Regions from separate parts of the Streptomyces sp. NPDC058231 genome, predicted to be linked through region 1. Evidence: riboswitches for the same ligand, from Rfam matches in the RefSeq annotation. Region 1 holds a riboswitch; each other region holds the start of a gene.
What was found. Region 1 has a riboswitch for cobalamin ahead of metE (5-methyltetrahydropteroyltriglutamate--homocysteine S-methyltransferase). Riboswitches for the same ligand answer to the same signal wherever they lie in the genome.

Region 1 (7,051 bases):
AGAACGGAGATCGGGGCCTTCCCGGCGGCAAGTCGAACTGGGGACCTGCAGGCCGGGCGGCACTTGATCGTGTTCTGAAGGGCCTTTGATGCAGGGAGATCCGAAGGCGCGTGCACAAGTGCCGATGGACACCTTCCGCTTCTCGAGGTGGGCCAGGAAGGCGTCCCACTCCTCCTCCGTCGGGATCCGGTACTCCTCGCTGGGACGGAAGGCCCGCCGACGACCCATGAACGCCCGGTGGGCCTCGATTGTCTCGGCAGGGTAGACCGCCGTGTACCCGATCGTGGTGTCAATGTTCTGTGACCGCAGATCACCTGGACAATGTGCGGGGGAAGTCCGTTCATGATGGCGTCGGTGACGAAGACTCTTCGGAAGTCGTGAGGAGAAAAGGACAGCGCTTCACCGTCAGCGTCGGCCGGCCCGGTGGCGGCCAGCGCATTGATCAGCAGTTCGCGGATCGCGGTCGGCGTGAAAGCGCGGCGCTCCGAGCCGATGCCGCGCTGGAACAGCAGCGCATCGGCGGGTTCCAGACCTTCTCACGGACGTCATAGGCGGCCACCAGCGGAACCGAACCACTGAGGCCACGCAGCCGGCTGATGATGGCGCTGAGGACGTCGGCGAGTTCTGGGCTGACCAGCAGGAACCGCTCGGTGTCGGCCGGGCCTCCAGACGGGTCGCTCGGTCCCAGGAGACGTCCACAGCCTGCAGGAACCGCCACCACCGCAACAGATCCATCCCGTAGGAGCGAACCGTAGACGGCGCTTTCCCGGCGGCCAGTTCCAGAGTGCGCCGACCAACAAGTCGCCGACCCAGACCTCGTATGCGGCCCTCTCCCCCACACGTCCCTCCCCCGCCCCTTGCCCAGACAGTAACCGTCCGGATGGACCTCTGGTCCTGGCCGGTCGGCGTCTCACGGCTCGTCCGCACCGCGGTTCCGACCCGCGATGCCCTTGCCCTGCTGGACCGGGCGGCCAACATCCTTGACGTCGGTGCTGAACACGGAGAAGGCCGTGGTCCCGGAGAGGCTGGTCGAGGAGGAGGCGCGGGTTCGGCGCGCTTCGCGGAAACCGGCAGGCACCCCCGGGGCGGGTCATGAGACGGTGTGGTTCGGACCAGCAGAGGGGGAGAATGGGGCTGACCTACGGCTACGACATCTACCTGCCTCCCCGGAACGTCGCCAGGGCGCTGACCAATCTGGCCGAGCTGGCGCCACCGCCCCGTGGCAAGCCGTCGCTCGAGCTCAGAGTTGGTATCCGGTCCCCGCTTTCCAGATCGGCGAACCCTTATGGCGACTTGGCCCGACCCCGACCGGTGAGCACCGGTGCACCCTGACGCGGCACAACGATCGCCTTGACTGCCGAGCTGTCTGTGTACGGCGAGGGGCCCTCGCAATCATCACCCGTGCGTCGACACCCGTGCGCATGCCGTCCACCACGATGTCCGGCGGACCGTGTTCCACCGGTGGGCCCCTTCGTCGTGTCTGCTGCCGTGCACTGTTCGTCAGCCGGGGCCGAGGCGCTGGTATGCGCCCCGGCCCTTCGGTCACTTCTCGGTCAGAGCGTGGGCAGCTCGCTGCGGACCGTGCGGGCTGCGGTGACCAGGTTCTGCAGAGACGCCTTGGTCTCGGGCCAGCCGCGGGTCTTCAGGCCGCAGTCGGGGTTGACCCACAGTCGTTCGGCGGGAATGGCCTTCAGTCCCTTGCGGAGCAGGGCGGCGGCCTCGTCGGCATCGGGCACGCGTGGGGAGTGAATGTCGTACACGCCGGGGCCCGCTTCGCGCGGGTACCCGTGCGCGGCGAGTTCGCGGGCGACCTGCATGTGGGAGCGGGCCGCTTCCAGGCTGATGACATCGGCGTCGAGGTTGTCGATGGCCTGGACGATGTCGCCGAACTCGGCATAGCACATGTGGGTGTGGACCTGGGTGTCCGGCCGCACGCCGCTGGTGGTGAGACGGAAGGACTCGGTGGCCCAGGCCAGGTACGCGGCGTGGTCCGCCGTGCGCAGGGGCAGGGTTTCGCGCAGGGCCGGTTCGTCGACCTGGATGACCGAAGTGCCCGCTGATTCCAGGTCGTTGGCCTCGTCGCGCAGGGCGAGGGCGACCTGCCGGGCGGTGTCGCCGAGTGGCTGGTCGTCGCGGACGAAGGACCAGGCGAGCATGGTGACGGGTCCGGTCAGCATGCCCTTGACCGGACGGTCGGTGAGCGACTGGGCGTATGAGGTCCAGCGGACCGTCATCGGTTCGGTGCGCGAGATGTCGCCGGCCAGGACAGGCGGGCGGACATAGCGGGTGCCGTAGGACTGGACCCAGCCGTGCTGGGTGGCGAGGTAGCCCGTGAGCTGCTCGGCGAAGTACTGGACCATGTCGTTGCGTTCGGGCTCACCGTGCACCAGGACGTCGATGCCGGTCTTCTCCTGGAAGGAGATGACCTCGCCGATTTCGGCCTTGATCCGCTCTTCGTATCCGGCCGTGTCGATCCGGCCCGCGCGCAGGTCGGCGCGGGCCGTGCGCAGTGCACTGGTCTGCGGGAAGGAGCCGATGGTGGTGGTCGGCAGCAACGGCAGTTTGAGGTGGGCACGCTGGGCGGCGGCCCGCTCGGTGTACGGCTGGGAGCGGCGGCTGTCGGTGTCGGTGACAGTGGCGGTCCTGGCCCGAACCGCGGGTACGTGGGTGATCGGGGAATTCGTGCGGGAGGCGAGGTCGGCGCGGTTGGCGGCGATCTCGGCGATGACCGCGCCGGTGCCCTGAGACAGGCCCTTCGCCAGCGTGACGACCTCGGTGGTCTTCTGCTTGGCGAAGGCGAGCCAGCGAAGGATCTGAGGGTCGATGTCCCGCTCCGGCGCCGTGTCCAGGGGGATGTGCAGCAGGGAGCAGGAGGCGGCCACATCGACCCGGTCGGCGAGCCCCAGGAGAGTGGCAAGAGTGGCCAGCGACTGCTCGTAGTCGTTGATCCAGATGTTGCGGCCGCTGACGACCCCCGCGACGAGCCGCTTGCCGGGCAGACCGCCGACGGCGGCGAGGTCTTCGAGGTTCGCGGCGCCGGCACCGGTGAAGTCCCTTGCCAGGCCCTCGACCGGGGCCTTCGCCAGGACGGGGAGCGCCTCGCCGAGCCGGTCGAAGTAGGAGGCGACGAGCAGCTTGGGGCGGTCGGCCAGGCTGCCGAGTTCACGGTAGGCGCGGGCGACGGCGTTCAGCTCGGCCGGGGAGCGGTCCTGGACCAACGCGGGCTCGTCGAGCTGCACCCACTCCGCGCCGGCGGCACTCAGATCGGCGAGTACCTCTGCGTACACCGGCAGCAACCGGTCGAGCAGGGTGAGTGGTTCGAAGCCGGCCGCCACCCCGGGGGCGGGCTTGGCCAGCAGGAGATACGTGACAGGGCCGACGAGCACCGGCCGGGCCGTGTGTCCGAGCGCCAGCGCTTCCTTCAGCTCGGTGGCCTGCTTGGCGGAGTCGGCGGCGAAGACAGTGTCCGGACCGAGCTCGGGGACAAGGTAGTGGTAATTGGTGTCGAACCACTTGGTCATCTCAAGGGGAGCTACGTCCTGGGTGCCGCGGGCCATCGCGAAGTACCCGTCGAGCGTGTCGGATTCGACGGCCTTGCGGTGCCTCTGCGGGATTGCGCCGACCATGACGCTGGTGTCCAGAACGTGGTCGTAGTACGAGAAGTCGCCGGTGGGTACCTCGTGGACACCGGCATCCGCCAGTTGCTTCCAGTTCGACCGGCGTAGGTCGGCCGCCGTTTCCCGCAGGGCGTCGGCCGTGACACGGCCCTTCCAGTAACCCTCGATGGCCTTCTTCAGTTCCCGGTTCGGGCCTTGGCGGGGGTATCCGTACACGGTGGCGCGTGCTGCCGCGGCCACGGTCTTGTTGTCACGGAAATCTCCTTCGCGAGATGACTCCTTGAGATCCCGGAGACGGGACACGGACGCGAAGGGATGACGAACCGGACGGATCCCGCGCACGTGTTCGGTGCGGTCTCTCCGTCTGGTACGTACGCCGACCCGCCCACGAGGTCACCGGGATGTCCGTACGCGATCGGTCGCGTACGGGCAACGGGCAGGTCTTCGGACTCGCGGGCACATCTGCCGAGGCAGATTCCTACTGACCGTCGCTTCCCAGATCCGACCGGATCCAGTGCGTATGACGGCGGTCGTTCCCACTCACCGCTGCGGGGCAGTCCCGGATTCCCACCGGGTTCCCTCTTACGAAGCATCCCGTCTGGCGGACGGGGCGAACCAGTTGCACGCGGCAGCCTACGGGGCCGAGCAGGGAAGCATCGGGTCACGTCCATCATTCGGATGACGAGGTGAGATGCGCCAGGCCTTTCCGGGAGTGGCGGACCTGCGTGACGCCGACCTGAGCACGGCTTTCCTGGGAGGTGGTTTCCTCGGGTGCGTCCTGCTCAGTGGAGCGGGCCGGAGCGGCGTGCACCTCGGAGGCGCAGACAGATGCGTTGTCCACCAGCGCCGACAGGTCTTACCGGTTCGTCGCCACTCGTGGTCCGAATGGCTGAGGGCGCGATGCGGAGTCGTTGCAGGAGGCAGGCCCCTGAGTCCGCAGCGGCCGCACCGAACCGCCCTTCTGAGCCTCCGGCCTTCCGAGATGAAGGTGCCCCCTCATCGACGTGGGGCTGCTCCAGCCGTAGATCGCTTCCCTGCTGGACGCGGCCCAACGGTCGGTCCGCGCCGCCCTCAAGGCGCTGCGCGACAGCAGGGGCGGTCGACCACCGCCACGCGCGCTCCCAAATGCCGATCTACGGCTGGAGTACCAGTACTCCAGCCGTAGATCGTGATCACATGCGAAGGCGGCGCCAACAGCTCCTGTGCCGAAACTGTTCCGGCACAGGAAGTTGCCGGCCTCAGGTGCCACACGGCCAAGGAGTGCGGCCGGGATGCCGTGACCCGCAGGCGGCGGGCTCAAGCGGTGGCCGATATCAGCGTCGGCCGGCCGCCCAGTGCAGCGGAGAAGGCGTCCGTGACCTGGGCCAGGGCGTGGGCGGACGCCGGTGCGAAGGTCGGTGCGCCGTCATCGCCGACGGTGATGTCCTTGTCGAGCGTGAACCAGCCTTGCACGATGTGCGCGGCACCCATGGAGCTGAGCACCGGGCGCAGTGCGTAGTCGATGGCCAGGACGTGCGCCGTGCTCCCGCCGGTGGCCAGCGGCAGCACCGTCTTGCCGGCCAGGGCGTACTGCGGGAGCAGGTCGAGCAGCGACTTCAGCAGACCCGAGTAGGCGGCCTTGTAGACGGGTGTACCGATCACCACGCCCTCCGCCTCCTCGAACAGGGCCGCGGCACGGGCGATGGCCGGGTTCCGGACGTCGGCGCCGAGCAGCGCATCGGCGGGCAGGGTGCGGACCGCCAACGAGGTCACCTCGTGACCCTGCTGCCGGAGCCGGTCGTCCAGGTGGCACAGGAGTCGCGCTGTACGGGAGGTGGCGGAGGGGCTTCCGGAGACGGACAGGATGGTGGCCATGCGTGGACCTTCCGGGATCGGGTTTCAAGCGGATTCATAAGTGCCTGATGGACAGGGGGAGTTGGGCGGTGCCTCCTTCGGGCCTCACAGCGCCGGTGGGCGACCTGACGCGACGGACCGTGGCAACCGACGCAAGGGCGCGGGAGCCGTGCAGCGCGCGGGGGTCACCAGGCGCTCGCTGCCACCGAGACCGCCGGTACCAGATCCGTCCGCAGCGCCTCCAGGAACGTGACGATCTCAGCGGCCACCGAGCGGTGCTGCAGGTCGTTCAGGACATCGTGATGAGCGTCGCGGACCACCGACAGCCGGGCACAGGCCAACGACTTCGCCACCCGGGCAAGCGCGTCGCGGTCCGCCAGCGGATCGGCGCCGCCGGTCAGGAGTAGTGCTGGTACCCGGATGTCACTCTCGTACGCCGCCGCGAGGATCCCGTCCGGAACCGCGTTGTCGAGCGACCCTCTCCGCACCTGGGGGTCGTCGGCGAGCGTCACTCGGTGGGCGGGACAGGAGGTGCGGACGTCGAGTTCGTGGTCCCATGGGCCGGACACGGTGGCGGTTCGGCCGGGGAGCCCCGCGAGGACGACGGCATCCGGCTGCCGGGCCGCCGGGATCTGCGCTCGGCCGAGGAGCGCGGCGATCGCGACGGCTCCAATGTCCGCTCCGACCAGGACGACGGGGCGGACCACACCGTCGTCGGCCGCGGCGCCGTCGACGGCGTCGGCGAGTTCTGCGCCGAAGCGGATCAGGGAAGCGGTGACGTCGTCGGCGTCGATGTCCGGGGCGTCGGTGACACGGACACGATAGGCGTCGGCGGCGAGCCGTCTGCCGAGCCGGGTATATGTCGCCCGGGTCTCCCCCCGTCCGGGCACCACGATGATCGTGCCCCGGGTGCGCAGGCCCTCGGGGCCGTGGTGGTCGGTGTAGTCGGTCATCTCAGACTCCTGCGGAATCGGACTCGGGCACGAATGCGGACCCGGGCTTGAGCGTGGGCTTCCAGCCCAGGGCGGGCGCCACCTCGGTCGCGATGAGCTCGAGAGCGCGGATCGCGGCGTCGTGGTCGGGGATGGCGGGGTTGAACTGGGTGATCAGGTCCGTCGCGACGGGCAGGACCTTCTCCTGCCGAAGCGCCTCGACGATCTCCTCGGGGGAGCCGTAGAAACTGTGGAAACGTCGTAGCGCCTCGTCGGCGTCCACGCCTTCGGGGAATGCGCCGCTCTGCGCCATGCGCAGTGCCGCCCGGTGGACGTCGCCGCCGATCTGGCGGAGCGCCGTGCGCCTGTCCTTCGCCGGGAACACGAACCGGGACAGCCCGATACGCGGGCGTCGCGGCTGCTCCCAGGCGGCGAGGTACGCGTCCGCCCATGGGCGTTGGACCTCGTCGGTCGGGGCGTCGAATCCGTACGCGGCCCGGTTGAGCAGCAGGTTCGAGCCGCCTCCGGCGGCGTAGGCCGCTCCCCGCCCGCTGAACGCTCCCTGCCAGATCCGGCCGGTGAAGTCGCCGGTCGCCGGCTGTATGCGGAAGCCGGGCGTACGCACCTCCTCACCGGCCAGCGCCTCGCGCAGGACGTCGAGATGGGCGC
Region 2 (7,051 bases), on a different contig from region 1:
TGCCTGTCCGGCGGGCCGTCAGCCACTCGTTCGGGTTCGGTGGCCACAACGCCGTGGTCGCCCTGCGGAGTCCTTAGCCCGGCGGGCAATCGGAGGGTGGGGGAAGGAGCGGGGTCCGGAAGTCCTTAGGGGGTTGCCTCCTGGGCCTGGAGGGTGTGTTCGCGGTCCGGGCGTCGAAGACGGTGCGGATGGAGCTCGACCACGGCGAGACAGACCAGATCCGAGTCGCTGAGCAGTGGCGGTCTGCCGGGGCATCGTGTTCGCCCGACCTTGTTGTCGATCTTCACGTACAGTGCGGCCAAATGGGTGTTCGGATCCGCGTTCACAAACGGGTCCTGGATTCCCTTCGCCCGTGCCAGGGGCGAACCGCAGGGCTATGTGTCGCGTGTGCGCGCCCTTTGGACGGGCCCAGGTATTTCAGAGAGGTTGGTGCCCTGGTGGAGGTAGCCGTCGAGAGCTTCGACGCGTCGCGTGGTGCGCGTTTGGCGGCCTACAGTGCCGTCTCCACATCGCTGGCGCTGTGCAGTGATCGCGAACTGCGCGACCTTGTGGATACGGCTACGCCGATGGGTTCTGGCATCGGCGGGACCTCAGCGCTGCTGGAGGTCGGCGGAACCCCGGTCTTCGTTAAGCGGCTGCCGCTGACCGATCTGGAAAGGCAGCTGGAGAACGTCCAATCCACGGCGAACCTCTTCGAGCTTCCAACCTTCTGCCATCCCGGCCTCGGGGTTCCCGGAAGCCCGGGATGGGGGGCCTGGCGGGAGTTGGCCGTGCACACCATGACGACGAACTGGGTGCTCGCACAAGACCATGAGGGCTTTCCCCTGATGTACCACTGGCGGGTGCTGCCGCACCCCGGGCAGGCGCTGCCCGAGCAACTGGCCGACGTGGAGAAGGCTGTCGCCTACTGGGGAGGCAAACCGCAGGTGCGCCACCGGATCGAGGCGCTGCGGGACTCCTCGGCGAGCGTCGCACTGTTCCTGGAGTACATCCCGCAGAACCTGCACGACTGGCTGGACATTCAGGTCAAAGCCGACGATGAGACGGCCGAGCAGGCATGCACCATGGTGGCGAAGGAACTTGAGGCCGGAACCTCTTTCATGAACGCCCGCGGGCTCCTGCATTTCGATGGCCATTTCCAGAACATCCTCACCGACGGCAAGCGTCTGTTCTTCACGGACTACGGCCTCGCGATCTCCTCCCGGTTCGACCTGTCGAAGGAGGAGGCCGACTTCTTCGCCGAACACCAGACCTATGACCGCTGCTACACCGTCACCCACCTTGTGCAGTGGCTCGTCACTGCCCTGTACGGGTACGAGCGGGACGAGCGCAGCGCGTTCGTGCACGCCTGCGCCCGAGGGGAACCTCCGACGGGAATCCCGTCGCAGGTCGCGGCGATCCTCACCCGCCACGCCCCGATCGCCGCAGTGATGACGGACTACTACCGCGAGTTCCGTTTTGAGAGCAGGCAGACCCCGTATCCCCTGGAGGCGATCCGCCGGATCGGCGGGCCGGACAGCTTGTTCATCATCTGATGGACCTGGGCGGCCAACAGCCGGGCTGGATGCGGGAGGCTCCGGGTGCCCTGATCCGCTTCTGCTGAACGGCCTGCCTGCCTTGCCCGTAGCCACTGCGCGCCCGATCGTCGTGACCGCCGCCGAACGGCACCGGCTCAAGAAAGCGGCCTACGGCCACAGGACCCCGCACCGTGACCGCCTGCGGGCGCAGATCGTGCTGCAGGCTGCCCGGGGGCGGGGCAACGCAGCGATCGCCCGCGAAACGGGAGCGCACCTGGCCACGTGCGCACCTGGCGGGTCCGCTTCGCCGACGGCGGCCTGGCTGCCCTGGCCGACCGCAGGCGCTGCAGCCGTCCACGACGCTTCACCCCGGTGCAGGTCGCCGAGGTCAAGGCCCTGGCCTGCCAACTGCCCGCCGAGACCGGCACCCCGCTGTCGCGCTGGTCGTGCCCGGAACTGGCACGTGAGGTCGTCGTCCGCCGCATCGCCGACTCGATCTCCGCCTCCACCGTCCGCCGCTGGCTGCGCGACGACACACTCAAGCCCTGGCAGTACCGGTCCTGGATCTTCATCCGCGATCCGAAGTTCCGGCCCAAGGCCGCCCGCATCATGGACCTGTATGCCGGCCGCACCGGCAACATGATCAGCCCCGAAGGACTTCGGGCTCCGGCCGGACTTAGCCCGGCCGGGGCACTGCGGCCGTACCCGCACCGGCGACCGCACCGCCACCGGGGCACGCGGAGCCGCGTGATAGCTTGCCGAAGCCAGTCAAACTCCACGTAGGGGTCAGGGAATCCGGTGCGAATCCGGAACTGACGCGCAGCGGTGAGGGGGACGGACGGGGCCACGGCCACTGGGACGCATCCACGGATGCCCCGGGAAGGCGTCCCGTCCGAAGGAACCCGAGTCCGAAGACCTGCTGGCAACTGCCGCCCGGTGCCGGGCGGCAGTACTCCGTACACCGGGCCCCGCGCATGGGCCCTGAGACGCAGAGGGACTCCGTGCCGTCCATAGCCAGCCCCGCCCGCACCGCTGCCCTGCTCTCGGTGGCGCTTCTCCTGCTGACCGCCTGCGGCGGCGGCACCGACAGATCCGGGGCCGAGCCCGCCGGGGGCGCAGGCTATCCGGTGACGCTCAGGAACTGCGGCCCCACCGTCACCGTCGAAGCCGCTCCGCACCACGCCGTCTCCGTCGACCAGGGGTCGACGGAGATCCTGCTCTCCCTCGGCCTCGCCGGCCGGCTGGCTGCGACCGCCACCTGGACCGACCCGGTGATGAAGGGGCTGGAGAAGGCCAACGCGAAGGTGGCGCGGATCTCGGAGAACCGGCCCTCGTCGGAGAAGGTCCTCGACCAGGAACCCGACTTCGTCAGCGCGTCGTTCGAGTCCACCCTCGCCAAGGGCGGCGTCGCTCCGCGCGAACAGTTCGAGGAACTCGGCGTCCCGACCTACGTGTCGCCCGCCGACTGCACCGGCAAGGACAACAGCGGCGGTGGCGACGGAGCGCGGACCGAGGCACTGACCATGGACAGCGTCTACCGTGAAGTACACGAACTTGCCCAGGTGTTCGGCGTCCCCGAGCGCGGGGACAGGCTCGTCGCACAGCTGCGGGGGCGGGTGAATGAGGCGACGGACGGCGTGAACGCCTCCGGAACCTCACTCCTCTACTGGTTCTCGGACTCCAAGTCCCCCTACCTGGCAGGCTGCTGCGGGGCACCCGGCATCATCACCAGGGAACTCGGCGCGAAGAACGCCTTCGACGACACCCACGAGGAATGGCCGCAGATCAACTGGGAGACCGTCGCCGACCGCAACCCCGACGTTCTGGTCATAGGCGACCTGACGCGCAAGGCCCAGACCGCAGAGAGCGCCGCCAAGAAGATCGAGTTCCTGGAGTCCGACCCCGTGACGAAGAACATGGACGCCGTCCGGCACAAGCGGTACGTGCTGCTCAGCGGACAGGCCATGAACCCGTCCATCAGGACGGTCGAGGGCCTGGAGCAGGTCGCCGCCGGGCTGCGGTCGTTCGGGCTCGCCGGGTGACGGACACCGAACGGCCCACCGCGGTACGCACGGTGAAGGCACCCGCAATCCACGTGCGCGGCGTCATCGGCGGACGGGGGGTGCGCGGTGCTGCCCTGTGGGGCGCGGGCGTCGCGCTGTTGGTGCTGTCCGTCGCCGTCGCCGTCACCATCGGCCCGGCCCGGATATCCGTCGCCGACGTCTGGTCCGCGGTCGCCGCCCACCTCGGCATGGGTGAATCGCGGCTCACCCCGATCCGGGACGGCATCATCTGGAACCTGCGCATGCCCCGTACGCTGCTCGCCGCCGTCTGCGGCGCAGGGCTCGCGGTGTGCGGAACGGTCATGCAGTCCCTGCTCCGCAACCCGCTCGCCGACCCGTTCGTGCTCGGTGTCTCCTCCGGTGCGTCGACGGGTGCGGTGCTGGTCGTCGTGCTGGGGGTCGGCGGGGGAGCGCTGTCCCTCTCGACCGGCGCGTTCGCCGGGGCGCTCTGCTCGTTCGCGCTCGTGCTCCTGCTCAGCCACACCCTCGGCGGCACGGCGGACCGGGTCGTCCTCTCCGGGGTCGCGGCCATGCAGCTGTTCTCCGCGCTCACCTCCTTCGTGGTGATGACGTCGGCGGACGCCGAGCAGACCCGCGGTGTGCTCTTCTGGCTGCTCGGCTCACTCAGCGGGGTCGGCTGGACCGACACGGGCGTGTGCTTCGCCGTGCTCGTCGTGACCCTGGTGATCTGCCTCGGGTACGCCCGGACCCTCGACGCCTTCGCGTTCGGTCAGGACGCCGCTGCCACGCTCGGGGTCCGTGTCGCCCGCACCCGGATCGTGCTGCTCTGCACGACCGCACTGCTGACCGCCGCGCTCGTCAGTTCGGCGGGCGCCATCGGCTTCGTCGGGCTGGTACTGCCGCACGCCGCCCGGGCGATCACCGGCTCCGGACACCGGCGGCTGCTGCCCGTCACCGCGCTCGCCGGGGCGGTCTTCCTGGTCTGGGTCGACACCCTCGCGCGGACCGTCCTCGACCCGCAGGAGGTGCCGGTGGGTGTCGTCACCGCCCTCATCGGCGTACCCGCGTTCGTCCTCGTCCTCCATCGCACCCGGAGGGTGGCATGAACCCCATCACCGGCACGCGCCACGGCGCCGCCGGCCTGCGCGCGGAACGGGTCTCCCGGGAGGCGGGCGGCCGCCTCGTCCTGGACGGGGTCACCCTCACCCCGCCGCCCGGCGCCACCGTCGGACTGCTCGGACCGAACGGTTCCGGCAAGTCCACACTGCTACGGGTGCTCGCGGGGACGCTCGTGCCGGCGGCGGGTGCGGTCACGCTCGACGGCGAGCCGCTCGCCGCGATCGGCCGACGCACCGTGGCCCGGCGGGTCGCCGTCGTCGACCAGCATGCCGTCACCCAGGTCGAACTGAGCGTCGGGGACGTCGTGGCACTCGGACGCATCCCGCACCGCCGCGCCTGGTCCGCGCCGACCGGCGCGGACCACGACGCGATTCGCGAGGCGCTGGAGCGCACCGGTCTCACCGACCGGCGGGACCAGTCCTGGCACACGCTCTCCGGAGGCGAGCGCCAGCGTGTCCAGATCGCCCGGGCGCTCGCCCAGCAACCCCGCGAACTGCTGCTGGACGAGCCGACGAACCATCTCGACATCCAGCACCAGTTGGAGCTGCTGTCGCTGATCACCTCACTGCCCGTCACCGTCGTCGTCGCCCTGCACGACCTCAACCTGGCCGCGATGTTCTGCGACCGGATCGTCGTCCTGAAGGAAGGGCGGGTGGTGGCCGCCGGCACTCCGGCGGAGGTGATCACCGAGGTCCTGATCGCGGACGTCTACCGGGTACGGGCGGTGGTCACCCGGGACGGTCCGGACGGGCGGCCTTCGGTCCGCTTCCTGCCCGGCCCGGCGGATTAGGGCCCGCCGCCGGTTCCCGCGTCCGACGACGCACCCTCAGAGGAAAGCGCCCCTCAGCCTCGCCACGGCGCGTCGTAATGCCGGTAGAGCTCCTCCTCCTCGGAGACGGTGAGATGAGCGTCCGCGTCCACCCTGGGGGCGTCCTTCACGCGCTCCTTCGGATGGGTGATGTGCAGATCGGAGCCGACCCGGCGAGCACCGTTCAGGGGTACGAAACTCTCCTTCATACCGAACAGACCGGTCTTGACCGTGATCCAGTCCGGCTGGCCGGTGTTGTCGTCGACGTACACCCGTCCCACGCTGCCGACCTTCTCGCCCGCCGGGTCGTACACCGTCAGGCCGTCGAGCTCCCCGGAACCCGTGAAACCGTCAGAGGCATCCATAACCGGTCTCCTCCTCGCCCGGGCGCGTCCTGATTGGGCGGGGCACCAAGGGGCGGCGCCTCCGGATCCCATCGCGCCTCACCCGAATGGCCGGTGCAACCTCCCCGACCCGGCGACGGCGCGCCCACTGCCCTCCCGCCCCTGTACGGAGGGGGCGCCGCGGTCGGGGCACGACCGGCGCACGCACTGGGCCATCCGAGTGAACGGGGGGCGGACCGGTTCCGGCGCGCGTACCCGGGCGGACCGGCCGGCCGCGGCGGCACCAGCCCGTGTGAGCATCGGCGTGCTCGGGGAGCGGGCCCCGGGTCCCGTCGTGTCAGGTGCGCGTGATCGGCGCGGGCGGCGCGATCTCGATGAGGGTGGCCGTACCCGCCACCGGCCTTCCTTCGTACATCGTGATCACGTCGCCTGGTGCGAGGTGGCTCCAGTGCTCCGGGGTGAGCGGAGCCAGCCGGACGGTGGCCCCCAGCGGCCTGAGCCGGCAGCCCCCGACCCGCGGCCGGTTCGAGCCGACGACCGTAGGATCTGCATCCTTGCCTCGGCGACCCCGACCGGCTGCCCCGACCCGCCGCCGGTTCGAGCCGACGACCGTACAGGAGAGGCCCGTTGAACACTCCGCCGATACGTGACCAGGCCGCACCGCACCGGATGGACCCGGCCGGAGGATGCCCGCACGCCGACAACGCGCGGCTGCTCGCCCGGGGCGCCGTGGCATCCGTCGTGCTGCCCGGGGAGGTACCGGCGATGGCGGTGCTCGGGCACGACGCACTCAAGGAGTTCCTCGCCCACCCCGATGTGGCCAAGGGTGCACGCCACTTCACCGCACTGGGCGAGGGGAGGATCCCCGACGGCTGGCCACTGAGCACATTCGCCACCGTGCAGGGCATGACCACCGCCGACGACGAGGACCACCGGCGGCTCCGCTCGCTGGTCAGCAAGGCGTTCACCGCACGGAGGGTGGAGCAGCTGCGGCCCCGCATCGAACTCCTCACCGCCGAACTGCTCGACGGCGTCGACGCGGTGGCCGCGGCGGGGGACGGGACGGTGGACCTGCGCGCCGGGTTCGCGCTGCCGCTGCCGCTGGGCGTCATCTGCGAGCTCCTCGGGGTGGACGAGCGGCATCAGGACCGTCTGCACCACCTGTCGAACCAGATCGTCTCCACCGACATCGCCCCCGCGGAAGCCATGGCCGCCAACCGGGAGCTGGTGGAACTGTTG
Region 3 (7,051 bases), on a different contig from region 1:
TCGATCACGGCGACGCTCTCCGGGCGCAGCCGTGAGGTGATCCGGCGCAACACCACGATCCTGCCGTTGTACTCGCTGATGCTGGGCCTGCTGGCGCTGCTCGGTTTCATGGCCATCGCCGCCGGGGTCAAGGTGGACAACGGGCAGCTGGCGATCCCGCAGCTGTTCGAGAACATGTTCCCCGACTGGTTCGCGGGAGTGGCGTTCGCCGCCATCGGAATCGGCGCGCTGGTGCCCGCCGCGATCATGTCGATCGCCGCGGCGAACCTCTTCACCCGGAACATCTACAAGGACTTCCTGAAGCCCGACGCGACCCCCGCCCAGGAGACGAAGGTCTCCAAGCTGGTGTCGCTGCTGGTGAAGGTCGGCGCGCTCGCCTTCGTCCTCACCATGGACAAGACGGTCGCGATCAACTTCCAGCTGCTCGGCGGGATCTGGATCCTGCAGACGTTCCCGGCGCTGGTCGGCGGCCTGTTCACCCGGTGGTTCCACCGCTGGGCGCTGCTCGCGGGCTGGGCGGTCGGCATGGTGTACGGGACGCTCGCCGCTTACGGGGTCGCGAGCCCGACCCAGGCGCACTTCGGCGGATCCTCGAAGGACATCCCCGGAATAGGCGAGATCGGCTACATCGGCCTGACGGCGTTCGTGCTGAACGCGGTCGTGACGGTGGTCCTGACGTTCGTCCTGAACGCGGTGAAGGCCCCTGTGGGCATCGACGAGACCTCACCGGCCGACTACACCGCCGACGTCGGCGACCGCGATGTCCTGGTGAAGCTCCCGCCCGCCACGGTGGGCGCACCCGGCGGAGCCCCCAGCGACGCCCCCAGCGGCGCTGTCTGACGGCCGCATCCGCCACGGGTGGTTTCCGGGCCGCCACGTCCCCCTCGGGGAGGCGTGGCGGCCCGTTCCGTTTCCCCACGGCCGGACCCGCGGCCGTCCCCGCCCGCTGCGGCACACGTCCGCGCACGGACCTGTCGATCAGACCCGTCGGCGACGGCCGGCGCCCACCGGATCTATCATCGGCTCGGCTCCGCAGGCTCACCGGAACACGACCGGCATCCCGTTCCGGGCCTCTCGCTGCTCCTATACGGCCTGAGCCACTGAACCGACTCGACACAACATGTGGGGGCTGCCTCATCGGACGGCCCCCACATGTATGCTCGTGCTCGCTGTCGCCGCAGGGAAATCCGGTGCGAATCCGGAACTGTCCCGCAACGGTGTATTCGGTGCGCATATGCGCACCCTGCTAGTCCGAGGACCTGCCGACAGCGCGTCCGGCTCGACCGATCCGGACGCCCAGACGTCCGGGCCTCGCGGATGGGCCGGTGGACGCCGCACACAGTGCTGCCCTCCTTCTGCCGGGCATGCCCGCGCGCGGCTGCCCCGCTCCCGCCGGCCCAGAGCCGAGCGAGGGAGAGCACCACGTGACCATCGCGCCAGCCGATCCGGCTTCAGCCACCGAGTCCGCGGAAACCACGAACGACGGACCCGGGACCGCCCTGCTGCGAACCCTGACCGACCTCACCGTCGATCTGCCCGACACCGACCCCGGCCGTGTCGCCGCCGCCGCGCTGCGCGGCCGCAACGCGGCGTCGGACGAGGCGGAGCTGCGCTCGCTGGCCACCGAGGCAGCCGCGGGCCTGATCGCCGAGGACCCCGCGTACTCCCGGCTCGCCGCCCGTCTCCTCACCCGCACCATCGCGGACGAGGCGGCAGGCCAGGGCGCGGTGTCCTTCTCCGCCTCGGTCGCCACCGGCCACCGCGAGGGTCTGATCGCGGACCGGACCGCCGGGTTCGTCGCGCTCCACGCCGCACGGCTCGACGCGCTGGTCGAGCAGTCGCTCGCCGACGGCGCCGACGACCGGTTCGGCTACTTCGGGCTGCGGACGCTGCACAGCCGCTATCTGCTCCGCCACCCGCTCACCCGTCAGGTCATCGAGACGCCGCAGCACTTCATGCTGCGTGTCGCCGCCGGTCTCGCCGAGGACGACTCGGTGCGCGCACTGGACGAGGTCGCCTCGCTGTACGGGCTGATGAGCCGGCTCGACTACCTGCCGTCCTCACCGACCCTGTTCAACTCCGGAACCCGGCACCCGCAGATGTCCTCCTGCTACCTGCTGGACTCGCCGCTGGACGAGCTCGACTCGATCTACGACCGCTACCACCAGGTGGCGCGGCTCTCCAAGCACGCCGGCGGCATCGGCCTCTCGTACTCCCGGATCCGTGCCCGCGGTTCGCTGATCCGCGGCACCAACGGGCACTCCAACGGCATCGTGCCGTTCCTGAAGACGCTCGACGCCTCGGTCGCCGCGGTGAACCAGGGCGGCCGCCGCAAGGGCGCCGCCGCCGTCTACCTGGAGACGTGGCACGCGGACATCGAGGAGTTCCTGGAACTGCGCGACAACACGGGTGAGGACCAGCGGCGTACGCACAACCTCAACCTGGCGCACTGGATCCCGGACGAGTTCATGCGCCGGGTCGACGCGGACGGCGACTGGTCGCTGTTCTCGCCCGCCGACGTCCCCGAGCTGGTCGACCTGTGGGGCGACGAGTTCGACACCGCCTACCGGGCCGCCGAGGCCGCGGGCCTGGCCCGGAAGTCGATGCCCGCGCGCGAGCTGTACGGCCGCATGATGCGGACGCTCGCACAGACCGGCCAGGGCTGGATGACGTTCAAGGACGCCTCCAACCGGACCGCGAACCAGACCGCCGAGCCGGGCCGCGTCGTCCACTCGTCGAACCTGTGCACCGAGATCCTCGAAGTGACGGACGACGGCGAGACGGCCGTCTGCAACCTCGGTTCGGTCAACCTGGGCTCGTTCGTCGTGGACGGCGGCATCGACTGGGCGCGGCTGGACGCCACCGTCCGTACCGCCGTCACCTTCCTCGACCGGGTCGTCGACATCAACTTCTACCCGACCGAGCAGGCCGGCCGGTCCAATGCCCGCTGGCGGCCCGTGGGGCTGGGCGCGATGGGGCTCCAGGACGTCTTCTTCCAGCTGCGGCTGCCGTTCGACTCCCCCGCGGCCCGCGCGCTCTCCACCAAGATCTCCGAGCGGATCATGCTCGCCGCGTACGAGGCGTCCTGCGACCTCGCCGAGCGGTCCGGTCCGCTGCCCGCCTGGTCGCAGACGCGCGCCGCCCGTGGTGTGCTCCACCCCGACCACTACGACACCGAGCCGGCCTGGCCGGAGCGCTGGGCCGCGCTGCGGGCCCGGATCGCGAAGACCGGTATGCGCAACTCGCTGCTGCTGGCCATCGCGCCGACCGCCACGATCGCCTCGATCGCCGGGGTGTACGAGTGCATCGAGCCGCAGGTCTCCAACCTGTTCAAGCGCGAGACGCTCAGCGGCGAGTTCCTCCAGGTCAACGGCTATCTGGTGGACGAGCTGAAGAAGCTCGGCGTGTGGGACGCGCGCACCCGCGAGGCGCTGCGCGAGGCGAGCGGCTCGGTGCAGGGATTCGCCTGGATCCCCGAGGACGTGCGCGCGCTGTACCGCACGGCGTGGGAGATCCCGCAGCGCGGACTGATCGACATGGCCGCGGCGCGTACGCCGTACCTCGACCAGAGCCAGTCGCTGAACCTGTTCCTGGAGACGCCGACGATCGGCAAGCTCTCCTCGATGTACGCGTACGCCTGGAAACAGGGTCTGAAGACGACGTACTACCTGCGCTCACGGCCGGCCACCCGCATCGCCCGCGCGGCCTCCGGCCGGACGGCGGCCGCCGTTCCCATTCCCGTGCAGCAGGCGCCGGCCGTCGACGCGGACGCCCTTGCCTGCTCTCTCGAAAACCCCGAGTCCTGTGAGGCCTGCCAGTAATGAGCACCACCGAGAAGAACCTGCTCGACCCGGGCTTCGAACTGACCCTGCGGCCCATGCGCTACCCGGACTTCTACGAGCGCTACCGTGACGCGATCAAGAACACGTGGACGGTGGAGGAGGTCGACCTCCACTCCGACGTGGCCGATCTCGCCAAGCTCTCACCCGGCGAGCAGCACATGATCGGCCGGCTCGTCGCCTTCTTCGCGACGGGTGACTCGATCGTCTCGAACAACCTCGTGCTGACGCTGTACAAGCACATCAACTCCCCCGAGGCCCGGCTGTACCTGTCGCGGCAGCTGTTCGAGGAGGCCGTGCACGTCCAGTTCTATCTGACGCTGCTCGACACGTATCTGCCCGACCCGGACGACCGCGCGGCAGCGTTCGACGCGGTCGAGGAGATCCCGTCCATCCGCGAGAAGGCGCAGTTCTGCTTCAAGTGGATGGCCGCCCTGGACGGGCAAGGAGGGGTGGAGAAGATCGAACGGCTGGAGACGAAGGCCGACCGCCGTCGCTTCCTGCTGAACCTGATCTGCTTCGCGGCGTGCATCGAGGGGCTGTTCTTCTACGGCGCGTTCGCATACGTCTACTGGTTCCGCTCGCGCGGCCTGCTGCACGGTCTCGCCACGGGGACCAACTGGGTCTTCCGTGACGAGACGATGCACATGAACTTCGCGTTCGAGGTCGTCGACACCGTCCGCAAGGAGGAGCCCGACCTCTTCGACGACGAACTCCGGCAGCAGGTCACCGACATGCTGAAGGAGGCCGTCGACGCGGAGCTGCAGTTCGGCCGTGACCTGTGCGGCGACGGTCTGCCGGGCATGAACACCGAGTCGATGCGCGAGTACCTGCAGTGCGTCGCCGACCAGCGGCTCGCCCGGCTCGGATTCCCGACGGTCTACGGCTCCGAGAACCCGTTCTCGTTCATGGAGCTGCAGGGCGTCCAGGAGCTGACGAACTTCTTCGAGCGCCGTCCGTCGGCGTACCAGGTGGCGGTGGAGGGCTCGGTCGCGTTCGACGACGACTTCTAGACCCGACGCCGTTCAGTTAAGGGTGGGGGTTGTTCGTCAAGGCTGGTGAACGAGGCAGCGGAGCTGCTGTAGAAGAGGTTTGTCCTCCAAGACATCCTCACTACAGGAGCTCCGCTGTTGGAACAGGCTGCCATAACAGGGCCGGTCGGGATAGCGGCCGGGGTGTTCGCGCCGGGGCATATCGGTGAGTTGACCCGGATCATGCCGTTCGAGATGGTCGACGAGGTGCCGGCGGAGACCCGGGCGCTCGATCGGCGGGTTCGGCTGATGCCGGCCCGGGTCACGGTGTATCTGCTGCTGGCCGGGGCGTTGTTCGCCGAGCTGGGCTACCGGCAGGTCTTTGACCGGTTGTGCGCGGGTCTGGCCGGGCTGTCGCCCGTCAGGCCCAGCGGCAGTGCGTTACGGCAGGCCCGTCAGCGTCTGGGGGCGGCGCCGATGAAGGCGCTGTTCGACCTGGTGCGTGGCCCGGTGGCCACGACGGCGGTTCAGGTGCGGTGGCGTGGGCTGCTGGCCGTGGCGGTCGACGGCACGCTGTTGCCGGTGCCGGACACGCCGGAGAATCTCACGGTGTTCGCCAAACAGCGGTGCAACAGCGGGGCCGGGGGCTATCCGCAGGTCCGGCTGGCGGCTTTGGTGGCCTGCGGGAACCGGTCGGTGATCGGGGCGGTGTTCGGCCCGGCGACCACCGGCGAGCTTCAGTACGCGGGCCGGCTGGCGGGCGATCTGCGTGCCGGGATGCTGCTGCTGGGTGACCGGAATTTCGCCGCCGCCGATCTGCTGAACCGCCTGGCTGCCACCGGCGCCCACCTGCTGGTGCGGTGCAAGTCCGGGAGGAAACTGCCCGCGGTGGCCCGCTTGCGCGACGGCTCGTTCCTGGCCCGGCTCGGAGCACTGACCGTGCGGGTCATCGACGCCGAGATCACCATCGCAACGTCCCGCGGGGTCCGCACCGGTCACTACCGGCTGCTGACCACCCTCACCGACCCCACGACCCACCCGGCCGGTGAACTCGTCCGGCTTTACCACGAGCGCTGGGAGATCGAGACGGCCTACGCCGAGCTGAAGTCCACGATCCTGGGCGGGCGGGTCCTGCGGGCCCGCACCCCGGCCGGCGTCGAGCAGGAGGTCTGGGCACTGCTGACCGCCTACCAGGCGCTGCGGACCGCGATGACCGATGCCACCGACAGCGTCCCGGGCACCGACCCAGACCGGGCCGGCTTCACCGTCGCGCTGGCCGCCGCCCGCGACCAGCTCGTCCTGGCCGCAGGCGTCATCGCCGACACCGTCATCGACCTGGTCGGGGCCATCGACCGCAACGTGCTGACCCAGCTCCTGCCAAAACGGCGGGTCCGCACCAAAGACCGCATCGTCAAACGCGCGATCTCCAAGTACAACGCACGCGGACCCGCCATCGACCGGGCCACCTACGAGGCCACCATCAGCATCAACATGCTCGCAACCGACCCTTGACACCACCCAGCCCCACCTAACTGAACGACGTTGGGGCTAGACCCGCTGGGCTCTCGCCCCGATCCGCAGCTCCCGACGCCACGCGGCCCGCACCGGCCGCGTGGCGTCCGCCGTATCCGGGGGCTGGGCGCGCCGTTCCCGTTCCGCAACGCGCAACTGGCGGTCGATGCGGTGTTCGCGAGCGATGCCGGCCAGCACCGGCGCCAGGAAGAGTGCGAATACAGCCATGGTGCCCAGGTAGTTCAGGAATGTGTTCATGGCTCAACTCTGGACCGGGCGGATCGATCGCGGCAGTGGCAGGACTGTCACGCAGCATCGAATTACTGCCACACTGTCTGCATGCTGAACAATGTCGCGGTGCTGCTGCTCGGCGAGGTGCATCCCTTCGAACTCGGCGTGCTGTCAGAGGTGTTCGGGCTCGACCGCAGTGACGAGGGGCTTCCGGTGCACGACTTCGCGGTGGTCTCCGGCGAGGGGCCGGTGCTGTCGACCCATGCCGGATTCACCGTGTCCACCCCGCACGGTCTCGAACGGCTGGACGAGGCGGATCTGATCGCCGTTCCCGCCGGCACGTCCTTCCGGAGCCAGGACTTCCCGGAGGCGGCACTGGAAGCCCTGCGCAGGGCCGTGGACCGCGGCGCCCGGGTGCTCAGCGTGTGCTCCGGCGCCTTCGTGCTGGGCGAGGCGGGACTTCTGGACGGCCGCCGCTGCACCACCCACTGGCGGTAC
Region 4 (7,051 bases), on a different contig from region 1:
CCCGTCGGGACACGCCGGATCGGGCGACGCCGGATCACACGAGAACCGGCAGCCGGGGACGACGCCGACCTCCGGCATGAGCGCGGCGAGCGCTCGTACGGCGGTGGACTTGGCTGTTCCCTTCTCACCGCGCACGAGCACGCCGCCGACGGCCGGCGACACGGCGTTCAGCAACAGTCCGAGCCGCAGGTCGTCCTGCCCGACGATGGCGGTGAAGGGGTACGGGGTACTCACAAAGCCTCCTTGACGACGTCGTCCATCCATATACCTGGGCCCCGGTCACGGCGAAGGGCGGACAGCGTGACCTGGCCCGCCACGAGTGTCCCGCCGGCCCCTCTCACGCCGGACCCCCGGCGGCAACTCCCGCGCCACGCGCCGCCGGTACCTCCGGCGCCCCCGGGCCCACGAAGGGCAGCCCGGCCGGCGCCCCCGACTCGATCAGCCGCAGCAGCGCGTCGGTATCCGCGTGCTCCTCGATCAGGTCCCCCAGCCGGTCCAGCTGCTCCTCCCGCAGCGCCCCGAAACTCGTGTCCGGCGCCGGCACGAACCGCCGCCCCGCCGCCCGCGCGACCTCGGCCAGGAACCGCCGCCGGAAAGCGTCGCTCTCCAGCGAGCCGTGCCAGTGCGTCCCCCACACCGCCCCCACCCGGCAGCCGTCCAGGAACGGCTCGCCGCCCCGCACATCGGCGACCCCGTGGTGGATCTCGTACCCCTCCACCGGCTCCCCGAGCGCGGTCCCGACCGGCCGTGCGAGGGTCTTCTCCCGGTCGAACCGGATCCGCACCGGCAGCAGCCCGAGTCCGTCGACCCGCCCCGCCCGCGACTCCACCTCGTCGTCGATCTGTTCCCCGAGGAGCTGGAACCCGCCGCAGATGCCGAGCACCGGCAGCCCCTGCGCCGCCCGACGCACCAGCGCGTCGGCCAGCCCCCGTTCGCGCAGCCAGGCGAGCGCCTTCACGGTGCCGCGTGTACCGGGCACGATCACCAGGTCCGCGTCGGCCAGTTCCTCCGCCCGGTCCACGAAGCGCACGACGACCCCCGGTTCGGCGGCCAGCGCGTCCACATCGGTGAAGTTGGACATCAGCGGGACGGCGCACACCGCGACGCGCAGCACGTCCTCACCGTGCGGCGGCGCGACGACCGACTCGCGCACGGCACCGCGCAGCGAGACCCGCAGCCCGTCCTCCTCGTCGATGCCCAGGCCGTGGGCGAACGGCAGCACCCCGTACGTCGGCCGCCCGGTCAGCCCGTGCAGCATGTCCAGCCCCGGCTCCAGGAGCGACACGTCGCCGCGGAACTTGTTGACCAGGTAGCCGGCGATCAGCGCCTGGTCCTCCGCGCTCAGCAGCGCCGTCGTACCGAAGAAGGAGGCGAAGACACCGCCCCGGTCGATGTCACCGACGACGACCACGGGGAATCGTGCGGCCCGCGCGATCCCCATGTTCACGATGTCGGTGCGCCGCAGGTTGATCTCGGCCGGGCTGCCCGCCCCCTCGCAGATCACCGCGTCGTAGGCGGAGCGGAGCTGCTCCAGGCAGTCCACGACCGTGGAGAGCAGGGATTCCTGCCGCCCTCCGTGGTAGCCGCGGGCGCTCATCTCGCCCACCGGCCTGCCCATCAGGACGACCTGGCTGGAGCGGTCGCTGCCCGGCTTGAGCAGCACCGGGTTCATCAGCGCGGTCGGTTCCACCCGGGCCGCCTGCGCCTGCATCGCCTGGGCCCGTCCGATCTCCGCCCCCTCGCGGGTGACGAACGAGTTCAGCGACATGTTCTGCGCCTTGAACGGTGCGACCTTCACACCCTGCCGCACCAGCCAGCGGCAGATGCCCGCCGTGACGACGCTCTTGCCCGCGTCCGACGTGGTTCCCGCGACCAGCAGTCCGCCACTCATTTCCCTCTCCGTCCCGCGGCCGGAAGCCGCCCCGCGGGCGACCGCCGTCCCGCGATCAGCCGGCCCGCCGCGCACACGCCCAGGGCCAGCACTCCCACCCGGCGCGACAGCCGCACCGCACGTTCGATGTCCGCGGTCTCCACCGCACGGCCGGCCCCGCCGTTCAGCACCGGTCGGTGCTCGACCCGCCCTCCGTACGCGAGGGTCCCGCCGAGCCGTACCCCGAGCGCGCCCGCGAACGAGGCCTCCACCGGGCCGGCGTTGGGGCTCGGATGTCTGCCGGCGTCGGCCCGCCAGGCCCGGAGCGCTTGCCGTGGCTGCCCTCCGGCGGCCACGGCGAGCGCGGCCGTGAGCCGTGCACCGGGCCAGCCCGCCACATCGTCCAGCCGGGCCGAGGCCCAGCCGTAGCGGCGATGGCGGGGCGACTTGTGCCCGACCATCGCGTCGAGGGTGTTGACGGCGCGGAAGGCGACGAGTCCGGGCACGCCGCCCAGGGCGCCCCAGACCAGCGCGCCGACCACCGCGTCCGAGGTGTTCTCGGCGACGGACTCCACCACGGCCCGGGCGATCTGTGGTCCGTCGAGGGACTGCGGGTCGCGGCCGCACAGGTGGGGGAGGCGTGCACGGGCGCGTTCGATGTCACCGGCGGCCAGCGCGGCGCCGATCGCGCGGGCCTCCCGGCCCAGCGAGGTGCCGCCTACGACGGACCAGGTGGCGGCGGCGGTCAGGGCGACGGCGGCGGGACGTCGGCGGACGGCGCGGGCGGCCAGTGCGGCTCCGCCCGCGGCGCCGCCGGCACAGATCAGGGTGTGCAGCGCGCCCCACCCGCGGTGGTCGCGCCACAGACGCCGCTCGACACCCGCCGCGGCCCGCCCGAACGCGGCGACCGGGTGACCCCGGCGGGGATCGCCGAGCAGCAGATCGCCGATCAGACCGGCGGTGGCGCCGTACGCGAAGACGCGGTCGGCTCGCACGCTCAGCCGGCCGTCGCGCCTCGAAGGACCTTCGTGCAGCCGGCTCTCGGGGAGAGCGGCACGACAACGGGCGCAGGGCAGCCGGGCATGGCGATATGTCCTCACTCAGGGTCCGCGCCCTGGATCGACGTGACCGGCGGCGAGAGTCTCCTGGCTCCCGGATCCGCAGTTCCCCCGGCCTTCCAGCCCGCCTGCGCGAGCCGTGACTTCCGGTGTGGGGGACTGCTCCCCGGTGACAGTGGCGGGACCGCGCCGGATTCGCACCGGCTTCCTCTGCTGTCGCCGTAAATGGCTCCGGCAGTCCACCACGCTCCGCGAACGCCCGTCAACCCGGCGTTGACCTGCGGCGGCGAGTGTGCGCAGACGCACACCGGGCCGGCCACACACGAGGTGTGACCGGCCCGGCGGGGAGTGCGGGACGCGACTCAGGCGACGATCAGGTAGATCCCGTACGCCACCGCTGCCGCGCACAGTGCGAAGCAGAGGTACGCGCCCGTGCGGACGAGCGCCGTGGAACCTCCGGAGGCGCCGCCGCCCTGCGCAGCCGGTTCCGGCTGCCTGGAGAGACCTGCGATGCCGAGGGTGAAGAGGCCCACCAGTGCGACGGTGACGACGAGCGAGACACCGAAGACGGAGCCGAGAGCTGCCCAGTCGATTTTCATGGTGATCTGTCCTTACACCGTGGCGGGCCGCGCCGGGTCGGCGGCGACGGTTGCGGGCTGGGCCGGGATGGTGGTCGTGAGGTCGGTGGTGACGTCCACCGCCGTGGCGGCCGTGACGACGGCCCCGGCGGGCGGCGGCGGGGTGACGGCCGCGATGGCGGTGGTGATGACACCCGCCGGCTCGGCGGCCCGCCTGTCGGGTGCGACATCGTCGCGTCCGACCGGCTTGCGCCGCGACAGCAGCCAGATCGCACCGGAGCCCGCGATAAGCAGGACGGCGACGACGACGACACCCCAGGTGCCCTGCTTGGTGAGGAACTCCGCGCCCGCGCCGACCAGACCGGCGGCCGGCAGGGTCAGACCCCAGGCGACGAACATCCGGGTGGCGGTGGACCAGCGGACCACACCGCCGCGGCGGCCCAGCCCGGCGCCCATCACGGCGCCGGAGCAGGACTGGGTGGTGGAGAGGGAGAAGCCGAGGTGCGAGGAGGCCAGGATGACCGTCGCCGCGCTGGTCTGGGCGGCGAAGCCCTGCGGCGGCCGGAGCTCGGTGAGGCCGCTGCCCATGGTGCGGATGATGCGCCAGCCGCCCAGATAGGTGCCGAGCGCGATGGCCAGACCGGCGGAGAAGATGACCCAGACCGGCGGGTTCGAGCCGGGGGAGAGGACACCGCCGGTGACCAGGGCCAGGGTGATGATGCCCATGGTCTTCTGCGCGTCGTTGGTGCCGTGCGCGAGCGAGACCAGCCCGGCCGAGGCGATCTGGCCGGCCCGGTAGCCCTTGGCGGTCGCCTTCTCCTGGGCTTCGTTCCGGGACTTGCCGCCGATCCGGTACGTCAGCCTGGTCGCCAGCAGTGCGGCGAGACCGGCGACGAACGGGGCGGCGATCGCGGGGAGCAGCACCTTGGTGACGACGGTGCCGCCGTCGACCGAGGACCAGCCCGCCGACATCACCGCGGCGCCGATGAGGCCACCGAAGAGGGCGTGGGAGGAGCTGGACGGCAGGCCGACCAGCCAGGTCAGCAGATTCCACAGGATGGCGCCGACGAGCGCGGCGAAGATGACTTCGGTGCGCAGCCCGTTCTCGTTGATGATCCCGCCGGAGATCGTCTTGGCGACCTCCACGGACAGGAACGCGCCGACGAGGTTGAGAGCGGCGGACATGGCCACCGCCGTCTTGGGTTTGAGGGCACCGGTCGAGATGGTGGTCGCCATCGCGTTCGCGGTGTCATGGAAACCGTTCGTGAAATCGAACACTAGAGCTGTCACGATCACAATCGCGAGTAGCAGCGTGATGTGTTCCATTTACCCAGGCAATCGTTCGACGTCATTGGCACGTGGACCGTAGGCAATCTGAGTGAACGGAAGATGAACTGGGCAGGGCGCTGTGGTGTCCCCAAGCGGAGTGGGGTCGTCTTCTTTGCCCGGCGGGAGATGTCCGGAGTGGGGCGCAGGGCCCGTAGTGGCTGGTTTTCGACCCTCTCGCCCGGCCTCGTGACCGTGTGGGCCGTGGGCGGAAACGGCCCGCAAAGAGATGTCCGTCACCGGTCGGTCCCCGCCCCGCCCGCGGCGCTGACAGGATTCCCCCATGAGCGATCGGCACGAGGACGCACCGGACCCGGGCGGCACACGGCGCACACCGCACGCGCACCAGGGGGACGGCGCCGTCGGACGGGCGTGGCACGACGTCGTCGCCACCGCCCGCAGGACCGCGGCGGAGGGCCTGGTCGTCGGGACCTCGGGCAACGTGTCGGCGCGCGTCGGCGACCTCGTCCTGGTCACGCCGAGCGGGGTGCCCTACGAGCGGCTGGGGCCCGGCGACACCGTCGCCGTCGACCTACGGGGCGACCAGGTCATCGGCGACCTCGTCCCGACCAGTGAACTCCCGCTGCACCTGGCGGTCTACCGCACCACCGACGCCCTCGCCGTCGTGCACACCCACGCCGTCCACGCCACGGCCGTCTCCACCCTCGTCCCCGAGGTGCCGCCGGTCCACTACGCCGCCGCCATGCTCGGCGGCCCCGTCCGCACCGCGGAGTACGCCCGGTACGGGACGCCGGAGCTGGCCGAGAACATGCTGGAGGCCCTGCGCGGCCGTACGGGATGTCTGCTCCGGAACCACGGGACCGTCACCTACGGGTCCACCCTCGACGAGGCCTACGACCGCACCGCCCAGCTCGAGTGGATGTGCAGGCTCTGGCTGGCCGCGAGCTCCGTACCCGGACTGACCCCGTCGCTGCTCTCCCCGGCCCAGCTGCGCGACGTGCAGGACGCCCTGAAGGGGTACGGACAGCCCGGCTGACCGGAACGCGGTGCCCGGCGGGCCACCGGACGGCCCCGCCCACTGGCAGGGCGCACCGGGCGCCCCGACACTGGAGCAGTGCGCCCGGCAACAGCGACGGCGATAGCCGTCACCACCATCCTCGGCGTCGGTGCGGCAGCGGTCGCGGCCGGCCGGTACGCCAGCGACGCCGCCCTCAGGACGCCGTCCGGACAGCCGCTCCCCGCCGACCGCAAACTCACCGTGCACGCCACGGCGGCCGGACAGGTCACGCTGACCCGTTCCTTCGCCGCGCTCCGGCCGGGGACGTACGGGCTGGTGGGCGACGGTGTCCACGCCGTCGTCGGTCCGGTGATGGAGCAGGCTCCGCACGCCGCGGACGCCGTCGTGCGCAAGCTGGAACGCGTCGACAGCGGCAGCCTGGAACCCGGCGCCAAGGTCCGGATCACCCCCGCGCTGTACAGCGGTGATCCCCGCAGCGCCCTCGGCCTCGACCACCGGGACGTCGAGATCCCCGGTGAGCTCGGTGCCCTGCCCGCCTGGTTCCTGCCCGGCCCCCGGGACACGTGGATCATCACCGTGCACGGCCTCGGGACCACCCGCGAACACCCCATGAACGTCATGGAATTCCTGCACGGCCTGCGGCTGCCGGTGCTCGACCCGGCGTACCGGGGCGACCCAGGCGCCCCGCGCTCCCCGGACGGTCTCGCCCACCTCGGCGAGTCGGAATGGCGCGACCTGGACGCGGCCGTCCGCTTCGCCGTGCGGTACGGGGCGGAGAAGGTCGTCCTGTACGGCTGGTCCACGGGCGCCTCGATGGCCCTGCACGCGGCCGTCAACTCCGCGCTCCGTGACCGGATCTGCGGCCTCGTCCTGGACTCCCCGGTGCTCGACTGGGCCACCACCCTGCGCGCCCTGGCCACCGCCCGCGGCGTCCCGGCACCGCTGCTCCCGCTCGCCCTGCGCGCCGCCCAGGGCCAGACCGGGCTGCACGGAGCGCGGCTCCTGGACACCTCGCTCCCGCAGACCCTGCGCGTCCCGACGCTGATCTTCCACGGCCCCGACGACACCCTGGCCCCCTGGCGGCCGAGCCGGGAGCTCGCCGGCCGCCGCCCGGACCTGGTCGCTCTGCACACCGTGCCGAAGGCTCCGCATGCGGCGATGTGGAATGCCGATCCGGACCGTTACGAAGAGGCCCTGCGACGCTTCCTCACGCCCCTGATGTGACCTGATGCGCGGGATC

Region 2: it holds a riboswitch for cobalamin, as region 1 does, so the genes downstream of both, ACFVXE_RS27295 (ABC transporter substrate-binding protein) here and metE (5-methyltetrahydropteroyltriglutamate--homocysteine S-methyltransferase) in region 1, are expected to answer to the same signal.
Region 3: it holds a riboswitch for cobalamin, as region 1 does, so the genes downstream of both, ACFVXE_RS34950 (ribonucleoside-diphosphate reductase subunit alpha) here and metE (5-methyltetrahydropteroyltriglutamate--homocysteine S-methyltransferase) in region 1, are expected to answer to the same signal.
Region 4: it holds a riboswitch for cobalamin, as region 1 does, so the genes downstream of both, ACFVXE_RS03095 (cobalamin biosynthesis protein) here and metE (5-methyltetrahydropteroyltriglutamate--homocysteine S-methyltransferase) in region 1, are expected to answer to the same signal.

What each region holds. Positions count from the first base shown of each region.
Region 1 covers NZ_JBHVWN010000004.1:86,266-93,316, forward strand. Annotated here, with positions in the region: gene ACFVXE_RS04240 (aminoglycoside phosphotransferase family protein) at 1-89, shown strand, start outside; gene ACFVXE_RS04245 (hypothetical protein) at 300-551, shown strand; gene metE (5-methyltetrahydropteroyltriglutamate--homocysteine S-methyltransferase) at 1,554-3,920, opposite strand; cobalamin riboswitch at 4,035-4,252, opposite strand; gene ssuE (NADPH-dependent FMN reductase) at 4,914-5,471, opposite strand; gene ACFVXE_RS04260 (alpha/beta hydrolase) at 5,636-6,403, opposite strand; gene ACFVXE_RS04265 (LLM class flavin-dependent oxidoreductase) at 6,405-7,051, opposite strand, start outside.
Region 2 covers NZ_JBHVWN010000049.1:37,300-44,350, forward strand. Annotated here, with positions in the region: gene ACFVXE_RS27275 (beta-ketoacyl-[acyl-carrier-protein] synthase family protein) at 1-77, shown strand, start outside; gene ACFVXE_RS27280 (hypothetical protein) at 126-326, opposite strand; gene ACFVXE_RS27285 (protein kinase family protein) at 438-1,535, shown strand; gene ACFVXE_RS27290 (helix-turn-helix domain-containing protein) at 1,800-2,300, shown strand; cobalamin riboswitch at 2,266-2,456, shown strand; gene ACFVXE_RS27295 (ABC transporter substrate-binding protein) at 2,519-3,559, shown strand; gene ACFVXE_RS27300 (FecCD family ABC transporter permease) at 3,607-4,647, shown strand; gene ACFVXE_RS27305 (ABC transporter ATP-binding protein) at 4,644-5,450, shown strand; partial or broken gene ACFVXE_RS27310 (PRC-barrel domain-containing protein) at 5,525-5,833, opposite strand; gene ACFVXE_RS27315 (cytochrome P450) at 6,482-7,051, shown strand, end outside.
Region 3 covers NZ_JBHVWN010000089.1:21,582-28,632, forward strand. Annotated here, with positions in the region: gene mctP (monocarboxylate uptake permease MctP) at 1-840, shown strand, start outside; cobalamin riboswitch at 1,144-1,282, shown strand; gene ACFVXE_RS34950 (ribonucleoside-diphosphate reductase subunit alpha) at 1,425-3,821, shown strand; gene ACFVXE_RS34955 (ribonucleotide-diphosphate reductase subunit beta) at 3,821-4,852, shown strand; gene ACFVXE_RS34960 (IS4 family transposase) at 4,970-6,322, shown strand; gene ACFVXE_RS34965 (hypothetical protein) at 6,359-6,580, opposite strand; gene ACFVXE_RS34970 (GlxA family transcriptional regulator) at 6,662-7,051, shown strand, end outside.
Region 4 covers NZ_JBHVWN010000003.1:53,770-60,820, reverse strand. Annotated here, with positions in the region: gene ACFVXE_RS03105 (putative cobaltochelatase) at 1-234, opposite strand, end outside; gene ACFVXE_RS03100 (cobyric acid synthase) at 338-1,891, opposite strand; gene ACFVXE_RS03095 (cobalamin biosynthesis protein) at 1,888-2,865, opposite strand; cobalamin riboswitch at 3,009-3,140, opposite strand; gene ACFVXE_RS03090 (hypothetical protein) at 3,291-3,527, opposite strand; gene ACFVXE_RS03085 (anion permease) at 3,540-4,832, opposite strand; gene ACFVXE_RS03080 (class II aldolase/adducin family protein) at 5,116-5,829, shown strand; gene ACFVXE_RS03075 (alpha/beta hydrolase) at 5,908-7,035, shown strand.